3 regions of the Streptomyces sp. NBC_01689 genome follow, and region 3 is predicted to be linked to each of the others. Evidence: riboswitches for the same ligand, from Rfam matches in the RefSeq annotation. Region 3 holds a riboswitch; each other region holds the start of a gene.
The links. Region 3 has a riboswitch for cyclic di-AMP ahead of OG776_RS18205 (C40 family peptidase). Riboswitches for the same ligand answer to the same signal wherever they lie in the genome.

Region 1 (5,957 bases), 3.7 Mb from region 3:
GGCCGACCGGGCCCGCGCGGTGGCGACGGCGCTGCACACCCGGCTGACCGCCGAGGGACTGGAGGCCGTACGGCCGGACGCCGCCGTGGTCTCGGTGCGCGCGCCGTCCCCGGAACGGGCCGTGCGGTGGGCCGCGGACTGCCGCGAGGCGGGGCTCGCCGTCGGGTGCTTCCGCCCCCCGTCCGTGCCCGACGGCATCTCCCGGCTGCGGCTGACCGCCCGGGCGGATCTCACCGACGCCCAGATCGAGCGGGCCGTACGGGTGATCTCGGAGAACCGGTGAGGCGGCGGTCAGTTCAGTCCGGCGATGAACCCCTCCCAACTGGCGGGGGTGAACAGCAGGGCGGGGCCCGCCGTGTTCTTGGAGTCGCGCACGGCGACGAGTCCGGCCCAGGGCCCTGGGCCCGGTCGCGCGGTCTCGACGCAGTTGTTCATTCCCGTGCTGCGGCTGCTGCGCCGCCAGCGCACGTCACGGAGTGAGGTACTGAGGGGTACGTACCGAGGCATTGCGGTCATGGGGGTGCCTCCTTACGCGCCGTCACCTATCCCGGCGATGTAGTCCAACGAGTCCTCGGGTGAAAGGGCGTGGGACCGAAGGGTGTTGAAGGCTTCGGTGTAGGCCTGAAGGTCTTCTTTCCGTTCGAGGTAGAGGCTACTCGTCAAGTGGTCGAGAACAACCACGTCGAGATCAGTTGTGTTCGGAAATGAGAAAATAACGAAAGGGCCGGTCACTCCGGCGTGCGCCCCGGCGGCGAAGGGCAGTACCTGGAGCCGGACTTGGGGAAGGGCCGCGGCCTCCCGCAGCCGGGCCAGCTGACGTGCCATGACCTCGGGCCCGCCGACCTCGCGGCGCAGTACGGCCTCGTCCAGGACCGCGGCCAGCTCCAGCGGCGGCTGCGACCGCAGCACGTCCTGCCGGGCGAGGCGCACCTCGACGAGCGCGTCCAGTTTGTCGTCGGCCAGCCCGCCCACCGCCGCCCGGGTCACCGCCCGGGCGTACTCGGGGGTCTGGAGCAGCCCCGGTACCACGGACGTCTCCAGCGTGCGCATCCCGCTGGCCTGGGACTCCAGGCTGATGAAGTCCCGGTAGGCGGGCGGCAGGACTCCCCGGTAGGCGTGCCACCAGTGGTGCCGCCCGTTGCCCTCGGATCCGGCCAGTCCGAGCAGGAGCTCCCGTAATCCGCTCTCCCGGACGCCGTACGCGTCCAGAAGACGCTCCACATCGGCCGGTTTCACCCCGCTGGTGCCCGTCTCGATCCGGCTCACCTTCGACTGGTGCCAGCCGACGAGGCCGGCCGCCTCACCGCTGGTGAGGCCAGCACCGGCGCGCAGCGCGCGCAGTTCGGCACCGAGTTTGCGGCGTCGTACCGCGGGACCGTGCTGCATGGCCGTACTCCTTACTCCTTCCGAGCCGCCCAAATACGGTCTGCCGTCGCAGAGTTCACCGCTTCGAGCGACAGATATATGCATATCTCGGTGGATCGCGCCCGTGACCGGCCCGGTGATGGCAGTCTGGCGCGAAGCACCAGTCCGGGACCGTACTCGAACCATCCGCTCCGTGTCGGACTCCGGTCCCGTGGGAAAGGGACGACGTCGTCATGGCAGACCACCAGGAAGCATCCGTCACTCTGCCGAGCGATCCCGCCTCGGTCTCCGCGGCCCGGAAATTCGTCATCGACGTGCTGGCCGAATGGGGCCTGCCGGAGGACGCCGAAGCCGCCGACACCGTACGCCTGATCGTGTCCGAACTCGCCACCAACGCCGTCCAGCACACGTTCGGCCAGTCGCCCACCTTCACGGTGGACGTCCTGCTGAAACGGGACGAACAACTGCGCATCGGTGTCACCGACAGCCATCCGCGCTTCCCGAAGCGACTGCCCGCCGCGGTCCAACAGGACAACGGACGCGGGATGGTGATCATCCGTTGGCTGACCGCGGAATGCGGCGGCAGAGTCCTCGTGCGTCCCACCCGGGAGGGCGGCAAGACGGTCTCCATCGAGTTGCCGTGGACGGTGCGGGCCCAGCCGGTGGTGGCCGGCGGTCCACAAGAGCCCTGAGGAAACGATCAGTTGGTCCGGCCCGTCGGCGTCCCTACCGCGCCGCCCTCCCGAACGCGCCCCGCAACAGGGCCCGGAACGCCTCCGCCGCGGGTGCCCGCCGGTCGGTCCGGTGGACGACGGAGATCGTACGGCGCAGATCTCCCGGTTCCAGCAGCCGCAGCCCCACCGGGGTGGCCGCCGTCCTGGCCACCATCTCCGGCACCACCGCGACCCCCAGTCCGGCACTGACCAGCGCGCACACCAGCGCGTACCCGGGGCTCTCGACCCGGACGGCCGGGGTGGCCCCGACCCGGGCCAGCGCGGCCTCCACTCCCTGCCGCGGCGGATGGTCCGGGGCCATGCTGATCAGCGGCTGCCCGGCGAGTCCGGAGAGCGGCAGCCGGGCCGCGCCCTCCGCGAGGACGTGACCCGGAGCGGTGACGAGCACCAGTTCCTCGACCAGCACCGGCTCCGCGCACACCGACGAGGGAAGCGGCGCCGGGTCCGCGGGCTCGTAGGTGTGGGTCAGCGCGAGGTCCACCTCGCCCGCCGCGACCGCCGTGACACCGTCCGGCGGCTCGTAGTTCGCGACCGTCAGCTCCACGTCCGGGTGGGCCCGGCGAAAGGCGCTGAGCACCGGCGGCAGCAGATGGATGCCCGCCGTCTGGAACGTGCCGAGCCGCAGGGTGCCTCCGGACAGACCGGTCAGCCGGGCCAGTTCATGGCGCGCCTGCTCCAGCTCGTCGAGGACGCGGCGGGCCCGGGCCGCGAGCAGCTCGCCCGCCTCCGTGAGCCGCGTTCCCCGAGGGGAGCGCACCAGCAACGGCGCGCCCGCCTCCCGTTCCAGCTTCGCGAGCTGCTGGGAGAGGGCGGGCGGGCTGTAGCCGAGGCGTTCGGCCGCCCGGGTGATGGACCCGGCCCCGGCCACCGCCACCAGGGCCGCCAGCCGTGTCGGGTCGTACATCGCACGGCTCCCCGGGTCCGGGCCCGGCGCCGGCCCGGGTCCCAACGAATGCTTAAGACCGGTCCAGGATATTCGACATACCTGCTGAAGGCCCGGCCGAGGCAGCCTGGTGGCCATGGACGGACAGCTCATCGCCTTCACCGGGGTCGCCGCGGGAATGGTCGCCATGCCCGGCGCGGACTTCACGGTTGTCGTACGCAACGCCCTGACCTCCCGCCGGGCGGGGGTGGCGTGCGCGCTCGGAGTCGCGGGCGGGCTGCTGCTGCACACGGCGCTGGCCGTCGCCGGTGTCGCCGCCGTCCTCACGGCGGTGCCGGCGCTGTTCCGGACGCTGCAGGTCCTCGGCGGGGGCTACGTGCTGTACCTCGGGACACGGACGCTGGCCGGTCTGCGCCCGCGCCGGCGGCGGGACCGGGAGCGGGAACCGGGCCCGGAGCGTTGTCCGGCGGCGCCGGGCGGGAAGCCGCCCGGCGGGCCGGCCTCCGGCGATCCCGGGTCCGGTGGTCCCGGGTCCGGCGACCCCGGGGACGGGAGCCGTCCGTTGCGGCAGGGCTTCGTCACCAATGCGCTGAACCCGAAGGCGCCGATCACCTTCCTGAGCCTGCTTCCGCAGTTCGTGCCCGCGGGCAGCCCGGCGATGCCCCGCACCCTGGTGCTGGCCCTGATCGTGGTGGCCCTCGCCCTGGTGTGGTTCCCGGCGGTCGCCCTGCTGGTCGACCGGCTCGGCCGGTGGCTGCGCCGGCCGCGTGCCGCCCGCGCCGTGGAGGCGGTCACCGGGACCGCGCTCACCGTGCTCGGCCTGGTGCTCCTCCTGGAGCCGCTGACGGCCTGAGAGCCCGCCGGGCCGCTGAAGGCCCGCCGGGCCGCAGAGGGCTTGAGAGCCCGCCGGGCCGGTGCGCCGAGGGGCGGCGGTCCGGCGCCGCCGCCCCTCGGCCCGGGTCAGCTGATCCGGCCGTACCAGACGCTCTTCGTCCAGATCTTCTGGAGCTTCACGACCTCCCCGCTCTTCGGGGAGTGCCAGATCTTTCCCTTCCCGGCGTAGATGCCGACGTGGTACACGCTCCGGCCCGAGTGGAAGAACACGAGGTCACCGGCCTTGCGGTGCGACGCGGAGATGTGGTGGCTCTTGTTGTACTGCCCCGCGGCCGTACGGGGCAGCTTCTTGCCCGCCTTCTTGTACGAGTACAGCGTGAGCCCGGAGCAGTCGAAGCGGCGCGGCCCGGTGGCGCCGTACTTGTACGGGGCGCCCTTCTTGGATGCCGCGACCTGGAGCGCCCTCGTCGCCGGTGTGGCGGCCTCGGCGTCGGCCGCGACGCCCGGGACCACGAGACTGCCGCCCACGGCGGCGATGGTCAGAGCCGAGGCCGTACCGGCCCGGGACAGCAGCGACGGGACACGATTCAGCGCAGTCATGCGCAACCCTTCGTCAACCGCCTGTGAAGGATGACCTGTCGGATTCGGGCTGGCGAAGTAGCCCGGCCGCTTACGCGGCTTCACCCCAAGGGCCGCCCGGATCTCTCCGGCGGCCCGTCTTGCTGGGTCCTCCACTCCTGCCGATGCACATCTGTCGACCGGTCATCCGGGCGGCGGCAGGACTCGGCGTCCGCCCGGACCGCCCCGCCGGTGTGGCGGGGGCTTGTCGTCGGAAGGGATCTTCACGCATGGATGTCGGAAAATCCGAGCGGAACCGATGATTTGTGGGGTTACTCACCACTCACCCGTTCGGGTGGACACTCCTCTGTTCGAGGGGTGTTGGGGATGTCGGCAACGCTCTTACCAGCAACGGAGCGTCCCGTTCGGCCTTTTGGGCAAGCGTGTTGCGCAACTTCCGGGGCCACCCGAAAGGACGTGCGGCTACGCCGTCGGGGGGTACGCCGACTGGTCCGTTTGAAACCCGGGCCGGACGCTTCGCAGACCGCTCCGCGGAGCGGTTCGCGCGACGGCCCGGGTCCGGACGTCAACTGCCGGAGCCGGGAGGCAGGGTGACGCGGGCGGCCCGCCGCTCGCCGTCGAGGACCCGCAGGGCCTGCGCCAGGGTCGGCGCGTGCACCTCGCTCTCGCCCCGCTGGTGCATCAGGGCCAGGGCGTCCCGCAGGGCGGTCGCCTTGCCGACGAGCGCCTGGGCGGCACGCAGCCCGCGATAGGTGTCTCCCGGGCGGGCCGGGTTGATCCGGCCGACCAGGTCGACCACGTCGAGCCAGCGGTCTATCAGCTCGGCCTCGGCGTGGGTCAGAGCGGGCAGCGGAGGCAGTTCGGGCACCATCGGCGGATCACCTCGCGTCGGGTGTGGCGTTTCCCGCACCGGGCGCGCTGGGCGGGTTCTTGCGGCTCGGGATGATCCCGTCCACCAGCCCGTACGCCAGCGCGGCCTGCGCGTCCAGAATCGTGTCCCGCTCGATGTCGGCGGCGACTCGTTCGGGATTTTTCCCCGTGTGCCGTACGAGCATGTCCTCCAGCAGCTTCCGAGTGCGGGTCAACTCCTCGGCCTGGAGGGCGAGATCACTCGCCTGCCCCTCGACCGGCCCGGCGAGCGAGGGCTGGCGGAGCAGCACCCGGGCGCCCGGCAGGGCGAATCGCTTGCCCGGTGTGCCGGCCGCCAGCAGGACGGCGGCGACCGACACGGCCTGCCCCAGGCACACGGTCTCCACGTCGCAGGTGACGTAGCGCATCGTGTCGTAGACGGCCGTCATCGCGCTGAACGAGCCGCCGGGGGAGTTGAGGTAGAGCGAGATGTCCCGCTCCGGCGCTTGGTGTTCGAGGTGCATGAACTGGGCCATCACGTCGTTCGCCGACGCGTCGTCGACGGGTGTCCCGAGGAACACGATGCGCTCGTCGAGCAGCTTGGAGTACGGGTCGAGGGACCGGTGTCCCGTGGCCGTGCGCTCGGTGAACTCGGGCAGGACATGGCGGGCGGACGGTTCGTGCATGACTGGCGCCTCCTCCGGGCGACTCTC
Region 2 (5,957 bases), 2.0 Mb from region 3:
GATCGCCGGGCGGATCGGGGCCTGCCTGGCCGTCAAGGACGAGTTGTCCAAGGAGAAACAGGAATGACGACCCCTTCCGGGAAGCGGGAGTTCGACCTCGGCGCGCTGCTGGCGGAGCGCGGGGCCGAGCGGTACGAGCTGCACACCAAGTACCTGAACCACCAACTCCCGCGCATGCTGCACACCATCGGCTTCGACAAGGTCTACGAGCGGGCCGAGGGCGCGCACTTCTGGGACGCGGACGGCAACGACTACCTGGACATGCTCGCCGGGTTCGGGGTGATGGGCCTGGGCCGCCATCACCCCGTCGTCCGGCAGGCGCTGCACGACGTCCTGGACGCCTCGCTCGCCGACCTGACGCGCTTCGACTGCCAGCCGCTGCCCGGGCTGCTGGCCGAGAAGCTGCTCACCCACAGCCCGCACCTGGACCGGGTGTTCTTCGCCAACAGCGGTACGGAGGCCGTGGAGACCGCCCTGAAGTTCGCCCGGTGCGCCACCGGCAGACCGAGGATCCTCTACTGCTCCCACGCCTTCCACGGCCTGACCACCGGGTCGCTCTCCGTGAACGGCGAGGACGGGTTCCGGGACGGCTTCGCCCCGCTGCTGCCGGACACCGCCGTCCCGCTCGGCGACCTCGACGCGCTCGGCCGCGAGCTGGCGCGGGGCGACGTCGCCGGGCTCATCGTCGAACCCATCCAGGGCAAGGGCGTGCACGAGGCCCCGCCGGGCTATCTGCGCGCCGCACAGGAGCTGCTGCACCGGCACAAGGCGCTGCTCATCGCGGACGAGGTGCAGACGGGCCTGGGACGGACCGGGGACTTCTACGCCTACCAGCACGAGGACGGCGTGGAACCCGACCTGGTGTGCGTGGCCAAGGCGCTCTCCGGGGGCTACGTCCCGGTCGGCGCCACCCTCGGCAAGGACTGGATCTTCAAGAAGGTCTACTCGTCGATGGACCGGGTCCTCGTCCACTCGGCGAGCTTCGGGGCCAACGCGCAGGCCATGGCGGCCGGGCTCGCCGTGCTCTCGGTGATGGAGAACGAGCAGATCGTCGCGAACGCGCGGGCCACGGGTGAACTGCTGAAGACCCGGCTCGCGGCGCTCGTCGACACGTACGAACTGCTCAGTGACGTCCGCGGCCGGGGGCTGATGATCGGCATCGAGTTCGGGCGGCCCAAGTCGCTGAAACTCCGCAGCCGCTGGACCATGCTGCAGGCCGCGCGCAAGGGGCTCTTCGCGCAGATGGTCGTGGTCCCGCTGTTGCAGCGGCACCGCATCCTCACCCAGGTCTCCGGGGACCATCTGGAGGTGATCAAGCTGATCCCGCCGCTGATCGTCGGCGAGCGGGACGTGGACCGCTTCATGGAGGCCTTCGTCGCCGTGATGGACGACGCGCACAGCGGCGGCGGGCTGATGTGGGACTTCGGGAAGACGCTGGTCAAGCAGGCAGTGGCGAACCGCTAGGCGAACCGCTCCTGTCCCGCCCTGTTTCGTCACACTTTTTGTATCCCGATCCGCCCCGTCCCGAGTGCCGTCCGGTCCTCGGGGTGGGGGCGGTCGTGAGTTCTTTGCCTCTGAGGCAATAAATTTGCCCGAGAGGCAAGTCTGCGGCTCAATGGAGGCATGAGCCCCATCGAGCCGGGGGCGGCGGACACGCCGCCCGAGCCCGGGGCAGCCGAGGTGCTGCCCGTCGTCGCGCCGCAACTGCGTGAACTGCGGCGGCGCGCCGCACTGACCCTGGAGGCCGCGGCCCGCGCCGCCGGCCTCTCGGCCGCGCATCTCTCCAGGCTGGAGACGGGACAGCGCCAGCCCTCGCTGCCGATGCTGCTCGCCCTCGCCCGCATCTACGGTACGACGGTCTCGGAGCTGCTGGGCGAGAGGGCCGCCGAACGTGACGCGATCGTCCGGGCGGCGGACATGGAGCCGACCGCGGCGGGCGGCTGGACCTACTGGCAGGCCGGTTCCCCGGGCCGCGGGATGCAGGCACTGCGTGTGCACGTCCCCCACGGGTCCCAGGGCGACATCGTGCGCGTCCATCCCGGCGAGGAGTGGCTCCACGTGCTCCAGGGACGGCTGCGGCTGCGCCTGGGCGACACCACGCAGGTCCTGGCGCCCGGGGACAGCGCGCACTTCGACTCGTTGACCCCGCACCGGATAGCCGCCGCCGACCAGGCGGGGGCCGATCTCCTCTTCGTACACACCCTGCTGCAGAGCCCCGCCGCCGCGCTGTGCCTCGGCCCGGCGGCGGCGCACCCGACCCTGGGAGAGACGTCATGACGGAACCCACGGAGCCCGGCCCCCGGCGGTCCATGGAGGACAAGTTCCCCCGTGCGCTGTGGGTGCGGCTGATCATCTACGTCGCTGTCGGCCACCTCTTCGCGGCCTTCATCTACCTGCTGTTCACGCTGGGAGCGCAGAACCAGTAGAGCCGGGACCGACCCGTGCCCGTACGGCCGTGTCCACATGGCTGTACGGGCGCGGCCGTACGTACGGGCGCCGACGTCAGTCGAGGAGGCGCTCGCGCAGCCGGTCGCGCAGCTCCGGGGTCAGGCGCAGGGCCTTCTCCAGATAGCCGTCGACACCGCCCCAGGTCTCCTCGATCGTCTCGAAGGCCGCCGTCAGATATTCGACCCGCGCGTCGAACAGCGGGCTGAGCAGCTCCATGACCTCGGGGGAGCGGGCCGCGTCGGAGGTGCCGTTGCGGTGGACCTTGTAGCGGCGGTGCCGGGCGTTCGACTCCAGGTAGTCGGCGACGATCGCGTCGCGCTCGACGCCCACGGCGAGGAGCGTCACGGCTATGGACAGGCCCGCGCGGTCCTTGCCCGCCGCGCAGTGCATCAGCGCGGGCACGCTGTCCTCGGCCAGGGCGTGCAGCACCTGGGTGTGCTCGGCGGTCCGCTCGGTGATGATCGCGCGGTACGAGCCGATCATCCGGGCCGCCGCTCCGCCGTTGCCGAGGTGGGCGCGGAGCTGGTCCAGCTCGCCGTCGCGGACCATCTTCCAGAACTCGCTGCCGTCGGCCGGGTCGGTCAGCGGCAGATTCACGTTCCGCACACCCGGAAGCTCGACGTCCGGCCCCTCCAGCTTCTGGTCCGAGGCGTTGCGGAAGTCGAAGACGGTGTGCAGCCCGAGGGAGGAGAGGAACGCGGTGTCCTCCGGCGTGGCGTGCGCGAGGTGACCGCTGCGGAACAGCCGCCCGGGCCGCACCCGCCGGCCGTCCACGGTGGGCAGGCCGCCCACGTCCCGGAAGTTGCGCACGCCGGTCAGTTCGGGCTCGGTCGACGGGACCTGCTGCGTCACGGGGGCTCCTCCCATAGGTCCGTCGGCACCGCTCGTCGTCGCCCGCCGACGGGAATCGCCTCTCGACGATACGACATGGGTTCCTGGGGCAATGAGTTGTCCACAGGGTTGATATCACCCATAGGTCCCATATGTGCAATCTGTCGGATGTGATGGAACTGGCCCTGGAATATGCACTCATGGGGTGACGTGCGTGAGCAGCGTCATACATGTGACGATGCGTTGCGGCATCCGATTTCCGGTGCGCCCGTGCGGCCGGGCGGGGACCCGGGTGGAGGGCTCTTCGTGCACGGAGGGTGACGGGCAATCAGGGCATCGATCAAGAAAGAGGTGCGTACCGGGTTCGCGGACGGTTGTCGCCGCGCCGGTCCCTCGCCTACGTTCGCCCTCAATCCGGACGGACGCCCAATCCTGCCGCCGCCCGGAATCCGCACTCACCCGTACACGGCAGGAGCGGGGGACCCACAGGTATCGCGCCTGTTCCGGTCTCCGGAACGGCTAGGGGTACAGCCGTGCCGTCGCGCGGCCGGACATCTCCAGTCCGCACCCGACAGCTCACCTCGCAGGCGCCGGAGAGGAAATGCGCCATGCCCGCGAAGGGTAAGCACCGTCGTCCCAAGTTCCTGCGTCTGCCCCGCTCGATCGCCGTGGCCGGCACCGGTGGTGCCGCGCTCGCACTGCCGTTGATGGGGGCCGTCTGCGCCCACGCCGCGGCCCCGGCGGCCGCCGTCCCGTCCGCCGCGCAGAAGATCGCGACGGTCTCCGTGTCCGCCGGAACCGCGGTGGAGAAGACCTATGTCGTGAAGGCCGGTGACACGCTCGCGAAGATCGCCGACCGTCAGCACGTCAGCGGCGGCTGGAAGAAGCTCTACGCCGACAACCGCGCGGTCGTGGGCGCCGATCCGGCGGCGATCCGGCCCGGTCTGAAGCTGACGATCGCGGGGCCGGACACCACGCACTCGTCCGTGTCCACCGCCACCCCGACCTCCGTCGGGCCCGCGGTCGAGGCCGCCGCCAAGGCTCCCCAGGCCGCCGCCGCGGCGTACACCCTCCCGGTCGAAGGGGCCACCATCGGCACCGGCTACAAGGTGCCCGGCAGCATGTGGTCGAGCGGCTATCACACCGGTGTGGACTTCGTGGTCCCGACCGGCACCACGGTCAGGTCCGTCGCCGCGGGCACGGTCGTCTCGGCCGGCTGGGGCGGCGCCTACGGCAACCAGGTCGTCATCCAGCACGCCGACGGCCGGTACTCGCAGTACGCCCACCTGTCCGCGCTCTCCGTCTCGGCGGGGCAGAGCGTGACCGTGGGGCAGCGCATCGGCCTCTCCGGCGCGACCGGCAACGTCACCGGTCCGCACCTGCACTTCGAGATCCGCACGACACCGGACTACGGCTCGGACCTGGACCCGGTCGCGTACCTGCGCGCGCACGGCGTCGTCGTCGGCTGACGCACCCCCACACGTCCCGCGGGCCGGACCCCTTGAAGCAAGGGGTCCGGCCCGCGGTGTGTCGGCTGTTCAACCACGCCTGGGGAAGCCCTATTCCGGATTTCGGCCATTCTTTATGAGTGGCTTATATCACCACCCGTCAACCCATTCCTACGGTCGCGTAGCTCACATCCCAAGGTGAATCATGGCTCGACGTGGCAGACGATTCGAAGAGTGACAACAGAGCGGTGATCGGGTCGTACGTGGCGGTGGGGGACAGCTTCACCGAAGGCGTCGGCGACCCCGGCCCCGAAGGAGCCTTCGTCGGCTGGGCGGACCGTTTCGCGGTCCTGCTCGCGGACCGGCAGCCGGAGGGCGACTTCACCTACACCAACCTCGCGGTCCGCGGGAAGCTGCTCGACCAGGTCGTCGAGGACCAGCTCGGGAGGGCCAAGGAACTCGCCCCGGACCTGGTCTCCTTCTGCGCGGGCGGCAACGACATCATCCGGCCCGGCACCGACCCCGACGAGGTGGCGGAGCGCTTCGAGCGCGCCGTCGCCGACCTCACCTCCGCCGTCGGCACCGTCATGGTGACGACCGGCTTCGACACCCGTGGCGTCCCGGTGCTCAAGCACCTGCGCGGCAAGATCGCCACGTACAACGGGCACGTCCGGGCCATCGCCGACCGGTACGGCTGTCCGGTCCTCGACCTGTGGTCCCTGAAGACGGTCCAGGACCGGCGCGCCTGGGACGGCGACCGGCTGCACCTGTCGCCGGAGGGCCACACGCGGGTCGCGCTGCGGGCCGGTCAGGTGCTCGGCCTCGACGTGCCCGCCGACCCGGACCAGCCGTGGCCTCCCCTTCCGCCCAGGGGCACGCTGGAGGTACGGCGGGACGACATCCACTGGGCGCGCGAGTACCTGGTGCCGTGGATCGGGCGGCGGTTGCGCGGGGAGTCCTCGGGCGACCACGTGGCGGCCAAGGGGAGCCTGTCGCCGGACGACATCAAGATGCGGATCGGGTCCGTCGCCTGAGCCGTATGAGTCGTATGGGCCGCGCGAGGCGGCGGGACGGACGGCGGACGGGTCCGCGGGGACGCCGGCCCTGACGGGGACGGTGCGCGGGGGCGGACTGCTCAGCGCACCGCCGCCGTCAGGGCCGCGCGGTCGAGTCCCAGCTCACGCGCCAGCGCGTCGTCCACCCACTCCTGGGCCCGCGTCCGTGACACGG
Region 3 (5,957 bases):
GAAGCTGATCCGCTCCCGCTGCGCGAGGGCGTCGATCATCGCCTCGGCGCGGTCGCCGATCCCGCGCTTGGGGACGTTCAGGATCCGGCGCAGCGGGACGGAGTCCTCGGGGTTGGACAGGACACGCAGGTAGGCCAGGACGTCCCGGACCTCCTTGCGCTCGTAGAAGCGGACACCGCCGACGACCTTGTAGGGCAAGCCGACGCGGATGAAGATCTCCTCGAAGACACGGGACTGGGCGTTCGTCCGGTAGAAGACCGCGACGTCGCCCGCCTTCGCCTCGCCCGCGTCGGTGAGACGGTCTATCTCGTCGGCGACGAACTGCGCCTCGTCGTGCTCGGTGTCGGCGACGTAGCCCGTGATGTTCGACCCCGCGCCCGCGTTGGTCCACAGGTTCTTGGGGCGGCGCGACTCGTTGCGCTCGATGACCGCGTTGGCCGCGCTGAGGATCGTCTGGGTGGAGCGGTAGTTCTGCTCCAGGAGGATGGTCGTCGCGTCCGGGTAGTCCTCCTCGAACTGGAGGATGTTGCGGATGGTCGCGCCGCGGAAGGCGTAGATCGACTGGTCGGCGTCACCCACCACGCACAGCTCGGCGGGTCCGAGATCGCCCTCGGCCGGCGGCACGTCCGCGGGGCGGTCTCCGCTCGCCGGCCCCACGAGTTCCCTGACCAGGGCGTACTGCGCGTGGTTCGTGTCCTGGTACTCGTCGACCAGGACATGGCGGAAGCGGCGGCGGTAGTGCTCGGCGACGTCCGGGAAGGCGCGGAGCAGGTTGACCGTCGTCATGATCAGGTCGTCGAAGTCGAGGGCGTTGGCCTCGCGCAGCCGCGACTGGTACATCGCGTAGGCCTGGGCGAGGGTCTTCTCGAAACCGTCCGCGGCCTGGCCGGCGAAGTCCTCCTCGTCGATCAGCTCGTTCTTCAGGTTGGAGATCTTCGCGCTGAACGACTTCGGCGGGAAACGCTTCGGGTCGAGGTCCAGGTCCCGGCAGACCAGGGCCATCAGGCGCTTGCTGTCGGCGGCGTCGTAGATCGAGAAGGAGGACGTGAAGCCGAGCCGCTTCGACTCGCGGCGCAGGATGCGCACGCACGCGCTGTGGAAGGTCATCACCCACATGGCGTTGGCGCGCGGGCCCACGAGCTGCTCGACGCGCTCCTTCATCTCGCCCGCGGCCTTGTTCGTGAAGGTGATCGCGAGGATCTGGCCGGGGTGGACATGGCGCTCGCCCAGCAGGTGGGCGATCCGGTGCGTCAGCACCCGGGTCTTGCCGGAACCGGCGCCGGCCACGATGAGCAGCGGGGAGCCGGAGTGCACCACGGCCGCGCGCTGGTTCTCGTTCAGTCCGTCCAGCAGGGCCGCCGGGTCGACGGCGGGCCGGTGGGCGCCGTCGCGGTAGTACGCGTCGCGGTCCGGGGGCACGTCGAAGCGGCCGCCGAACAGGTCGTCCGGAAGCGGCTCCGCCGCCTCGTCCTCGGGCGGCGGCGGGGGCTCTTCCTCATGGGCCCCGGAAGGCTTGAGGTCCGCCAGGAAGCTGTCATCAAAGAGGCTGCTCATCGCTCTCCGAGTCTAGGCGGCCCCACCGACAACCCGCCGCCACCCCGGAAACCGGGCCGAAATTCCCGGCCGGAGCCGGGGCGGGTGCGGGGCGAGTGCGGGGCGGACACCGGAGCGGATACCGGGTGCGTACGGCGGCCTGCCGGGACCGGCGCGCGCCCGCCCTCACCTTCCGGCGCCGCCCCGCTACGTTCGGCCACCCCGGACGACCCTCACGGCCGAGGTCACGAAAATGTATCGGGCATATCGCACATCAACCTTCACAGAGCACTTACGGGTTGGCTAGCGTGCGGGACAGGCCGCTCGACAGCCACCGGCGAACGTCGCCGGGCCGGGCGGCCTCCGCCGAGTCCGGCGCGCCCGTGCGGCGACCGGAGCCGGGGACCCGACCGACTCTGGGGTGAATCGGTCCGGCCGCCGCCGCGGCACGGACCGTAGGGCAAACCTTCCGGAACCACCCGCCCGAACCCGACAGCTAACCCGGTAGGCGGATGACGGAAGGAGTCGCCTCTCTTGGCGTCGCACCGCAAGTGGAGTCCTCCGGGCGCACGCAGGCCGGGCATACGGACCCCGGCCATCGCCACGGCCGCGCTGGCCTCCGTGGCCCTGCTGTCACAGACGGCCCACGCCGCGCCCCCGGCCGAGCCGCGGCCCACCCTCGAAGAGGTCGGGAAGAAGGTCGACGACCTCTACCACCAGGCCGAGACGGCCACCGAGAAGTACAACGCGACCAGGGAGAAGACCGCCCAGCAGCGCAAGCGCGTCGACACCCTCCTCGACGACGTGGCCCGGCGCACCGAGAAGCTCAACACCGCGCGCGAGGAGCTGGGTTCGTTCGCCGCGGCGCAGTACCGCACCGGGGCCTCCGCGCCCGGCAGCGCGAGCCTGCTGCTGGCCGACAACCCGCAGGACTACTTCGACCAGACCCAGTTGATGAACCGTCTGACCAGCCGCCAGAAGGCGGCCGTCGACGACTACGTCACCGAGCAGGCCGCCACCTCGAAGAAGCGCGCGGAGGCCTCCCGGAGCCTGCGGACGCTCACCACCTCGCAGGACGCGCTCAAGACCGCCAAGGCCGACGTGCAGGGCAAGCTCGCCACGGCGCGGGACCTGCTGTCGAGACTGACCGCCGACGAGAAGGCGCGGCTCGCCGCGCTCGCGAAGAAGAAGCAGGAGGCGGCCGACCGCGAGGCGGCGAAGCTGGCGGCCGAGCGGGCCGCCGCGGAGAAGAAGGCCGCGGAGACGGACGGACGGACGGGCACCTCGTCCGGGACGGCGGGCACCTCGTCCGGCACCACGGGGACCTCGGGGACCCCGGCCACCGACTCCTCGTACGCCGCCAAGGCCGGCAAGGCCGTCGCCTTCGCCCGCGCCCAGATCGGCAAGCCGTACGTGTGGGGCGCGACCGGGCCCGGCTCGTACGACTGTTCCGGTCTCACCCAGGCCGTATGGAAGGCCGCCGGTGTCACCCTCCCGCGTACCACCTACGACCAGGTGAACGCGGGCACCACCGTCCCGCTCTCCGCGATCGAGCCCGGGGACCTCGTCTTCTTCTACGGCGACATCAGCCACGTGGGCCTCTACGTCGGCAACGGGATGATGATCCACGCCCCCAAGCCGGGTGCGTACGTCCGCGAGGAGTCGATCTTCTACGGCGGTGAGTCGATCATCCACAGCGTGGTGCGCCCGGCCTGATCGCCCGCGCGGGACACGCGCGCCCGCGTATCCGTTCGCCCGACCGCGTATTCGTGGCGTACGCGCGCGCCCCACGGGCAAGCGGCCCCGAGATCCCTAGCATCGGGGCCATGCCAGCCACCTCGCCGCCCCGCAGCCCGTGGGTCCGACTCCGCACCTGGTGGGCGGAGAGCCCGCCCGCCGCCGCGGCAGCCGTCCTGGCCACCGGCATCCTCTCCGTCGGGCTGCACGAGGCCGGCGCCGAGATCCTCTCGGTGATCGCGCTGGTCCTGGCGGCCGTCACCTGGCTCGGGTTCGCCGCGGACTTCACCCTGCGGCTGCTGCGCGAACGGGAGCGGTGGCTGGCGGAGGCCGGCACACCGAGCGCGCTCACCGGCGTCGCCGCGACGGCCGTGCTCGGCACCCGGCTGACCAGCCTCGGGTGGCTGGGGCTCGCCGAGGTGCTGCTCGCGTGCGCCGCGGTGCTGTGGCCCGGGCTCCTCTTCCTGTTCGTACGGAGCCTGCGCGGCGGTATGCCCGGAAGCGTGTTCCTCGGCTGCGTGGCCACGCAGGGGCTCGCGGTACTGTCCGCCTCGCTCGCCGAGGCCACGCACGCGGACTGGCTCGCGTACGCGGCGCTGGTCCTGTTCTGGCTGGGGTTCCTGGTGCTCTACGTGGTGGCGCTGACGTGCTTCGCCTTCCGGGAGACGGCCACGGGCGGCGGCGACCACTGGATCGCGGGCGGCGCGCTCGCGATCTCGGCGCTGGCCGCGTCGAAGCTCGTCCTCGCCTACCAGGCGGACATCTACCTCTGGAACTACGACGACAACGGCGTGCTGCGCTGGGTGTGCCAGGCGCTGATCATGGTGACGCTCGCCTGGTACGCCGTCCTGGCCGTGGCGGAACTGCTGTGGCGGCGCCCGCGGTACGACGTGCGCCGCTGGGCGACCGTGTTCCCGATGGCCATGACGGCGGCGGCGGCCCTGTCGGTCGCGGACGCCGTCGGCTTCGGCTGGCTCAGGGGGCTCGGGCAGGTACTGCTGTGGATCTCGGTGGCCGCCTGGCTGCTGGTGACGGCGGGGACCGTCAGGTCCACAGCACCGCGATGAAGATGTTCGCGGTGGTGAGCAGCCCGACGAGCCCGAACAGACCCTTGTCGACCTTCTCGTCGTCCCGCTTCACGTAGACCAGGCCGAGGATCACGATCAGCAGGGCCAGCTTCACACCGATCTTCACGGTGTTGACCGAGTGGTCGTCGGCCTGGTTGAGGCCGACCAGGACGACACCCGTGACCAGCATGGTCAGCGCGCCGTGCAGCATGGCGGGGACGAATCGGGCGGTGCCCCGGCCCATCGCCTTCATCTGGGTGAGGAAGCCGCCGAGCAGTGAGGCGATGCCGATGATGTGCAGGCCCACGAAGAGATGGATGAGTACGTCCATGGGGCGGGAGCCTAATCGCCGGGGTGTGCCCCTCCCGGCACCGGGCCACCCCTTGTGGACCCGTAGCACCTGAGAACACCCGATCGCCCCGGAACCATCCCATCGGTCATCACCCTGTGTGAAATCGCCGGGGCCGGACCCGGATCACCGTCACATACGGTCACCCGGCGATCCAGTTACGCCAGTTCCGTACATGGTGTTACCGAGCCCTCGCACTCAGGTTTAGCGTCCTCCACCAGGTGCCCGGCTCCCCACCGCCGCCCGGGCCAGGGGCGGCAGTCGGACACCCCCGCCGAGAAAGGTCCGGCGGCGACCCGCTCCCCCTGTGTGGGCCGCCGCCGGACGCGTCACCGATGACCGCGCTCTCCCCGGCGGTCACGTCCCCAGGGAAGGATGTGGGCCCTCGTGGCTGCGCACCGCAAGCCCAGACAGCGCTCACTCGGCGGCCACACGGTCCGCACGGCCGCGACCATCGCCCTCGCCGGCGCGGCGACGACGGCCGGATTCGAGGGCACCGGGCACGCGGAGCCGCAACTGTCCCCGGCGCAGGTGCAGGCCCGGGTCGACAAGCTGTACCAGGAGGCCGAGGTCGCCACGGAGAAGTACGACGGGGCGAAGGAGAAGGCCGACCAGGCCTCGCGACGGCTGCACGACCTGCGCGACGAGACCGCCCGCCGGGAGGACCGGCTCAACACGGCGCGGGACGCGCTGGGTTCGATCGCCGCGGCGCAGTACCGCAGCGGGGGCCTCGACCCCGCTCTGCAGCTCGCGCTCTCCGACCGGCCCGACCAGTACCTGGACGGCGCCGCGTTCGCCGAGCGGGTCGGTGACCGGCAGGCGGGAGCGGTGGCCAGGGTGCGCAAGCAGCTGCGGGAGGTCGAGCAGCTGCGCGGGGCCGCGCACGTCGAACTCGCCGCGCTCGCCACGCGGCAGGCGGAACTGAAGCGGGCCAAGAAGACGATCACCGGAAAGCTGGACTCGGCGCGTCGGCTGCTGTCGCGGCTCACCGACGAACAGCGGGCGCGGCTCGCGGACCCCGGCACGGCCGGCGGTGCGGTCCGGCACGCCTCACGCTCCGCCGCGCGGGACCTGGGCCCGTCCTCCTCGTCGCCCTCGGCCGGTTCCGTCGCGGCCCCCAACTCCCGTGCGGCGGCCGCTGTCTCGTACGCCTACGGCAAGCTCGGCAGCCCCTATGTGTGGGGCGCCACCGGGCCCGACGCCTTCGACTGCTCGGGGCTCGCCCAGGCCGCGTACCGCTCCGCGGGCCTCCAGCTGCCGCGCACCACGTA

Region 1: linked by a shared signal. The riboswitch ahead of OG776_RS34340 (C40 family peptidase) and the one ahead of OG776_RS18205 (C40 family peptidase) in region 3 are both predicted to bind cyclic di-AMP.
Region 2: linked by a shared signal. The riboswitch ahead of OG776_RS10040 (LysM peptidoglycan-binding domain-containing M23 family metallopeptidase) and the one ahead of OG776_RS18205 (C40 family peptidase) in region 3 are both predicted to bind cyclic di-AMP.

The regions. Positions count from the first base shown of each region.
Region 1 is NZ_CP109592.1:7,996,670-8,002,626, forward strand. Features, by position in the region: gene OG776_RS34310 (8-amino-7-oxononanoate synthase) at 1-283, shown strand, start outside; gene OG776_RS34315 (DUF397 domain-containing protein) at 292-516, opposite strand; gene OG776_RS34320 (helix-turn-helix domain-containing protein) at 529-1,386, opposite strand; gene OG776_RS34325 (ATP-binding protein) at 1,599-2,057, shown strand; gene OG776_RS34330 (LysR family transcriptional regulator) at 2,092-3,003, opposite strand; gene OG776_RS34335 (LysE family translocator) at 3,119-3,835, shown strand; gene OG776_RS34340 (C40 family peptidase) at 3,943-4,416, opposite strand; cyclic di-AMP (ydaO/yuaA leader) riboswitch at 4,420-4,583, opposite strand; gene OG776_RS34345 (hypothetical protein) at 4,961-5,266, opposite strand; gene OG776_RS34350 (ATP-dependent Clp protease proteolytic subunit) at 5,274-5,930, opposite strand.
Region 2 is NZ_CP109592.1:2,358,945-2,364,901, reverse strand. Features, by position in the region: gene dxs (1-deoxy-D-xylulose-5-phosphate synthase) at 1-67, shown strand, start outside; gene OG776_RS10060 (aspartate aminotransferase family protein) at 64-1,464, shown strand; gene OG776_RS10055 (helix-turn-helix domain-containing protein) at 1,624-2,277, shown strand; gene OG776_RS10050 (DUF6126 family protein) at 2,310-2,426, shown strand; gene OG776_RS10045 (tyrosine-protein phosphatase) at 2,503-3,300, opposite strand; cyclic di-AMP (ydaO/yuaA leader) riboswitch at 3,726-3,884, shown strand; gene OG776_RS10040 (LysM peptidoglycan-binding domain-containing M23 family metallopeptidase) at 3,888-4,748, shown strand; gene OG776_RS10035 (SGNH/GDSL hydrolase family protein) at 4,976-5,761, shown strand; gene OG776_RS10030 (TetR/AcrR family transcriptional regulator) at 5,863-5,957, opposite strand, start outside.
Region 3 is NZ_CP109592.1:4,311,337-4,317,293, forward strand. Features, by position in the region: gene pcrA (DNA helicase PcrA) at 1-1,554, opposite strand, end outside; cyclic di-AMP (ydaO/yuaA leader) riboswitch at 1,888-2,059, shown strand; gene OG776_RS18205 (C40 family peptidase) at 2,068-3,249, shown strand; gene OG776_RS18210 (tellurite resistance/C4-dicarboxylate transporter family protein) at 3,360-4,337, shown strand; gene OG776_RS18215 (hypothetical protein) at 4,315-4,668, opposite strand; gene OG776_RS18220 (C40 family peptidase) at 5,074-5,957, shown strand, end outside.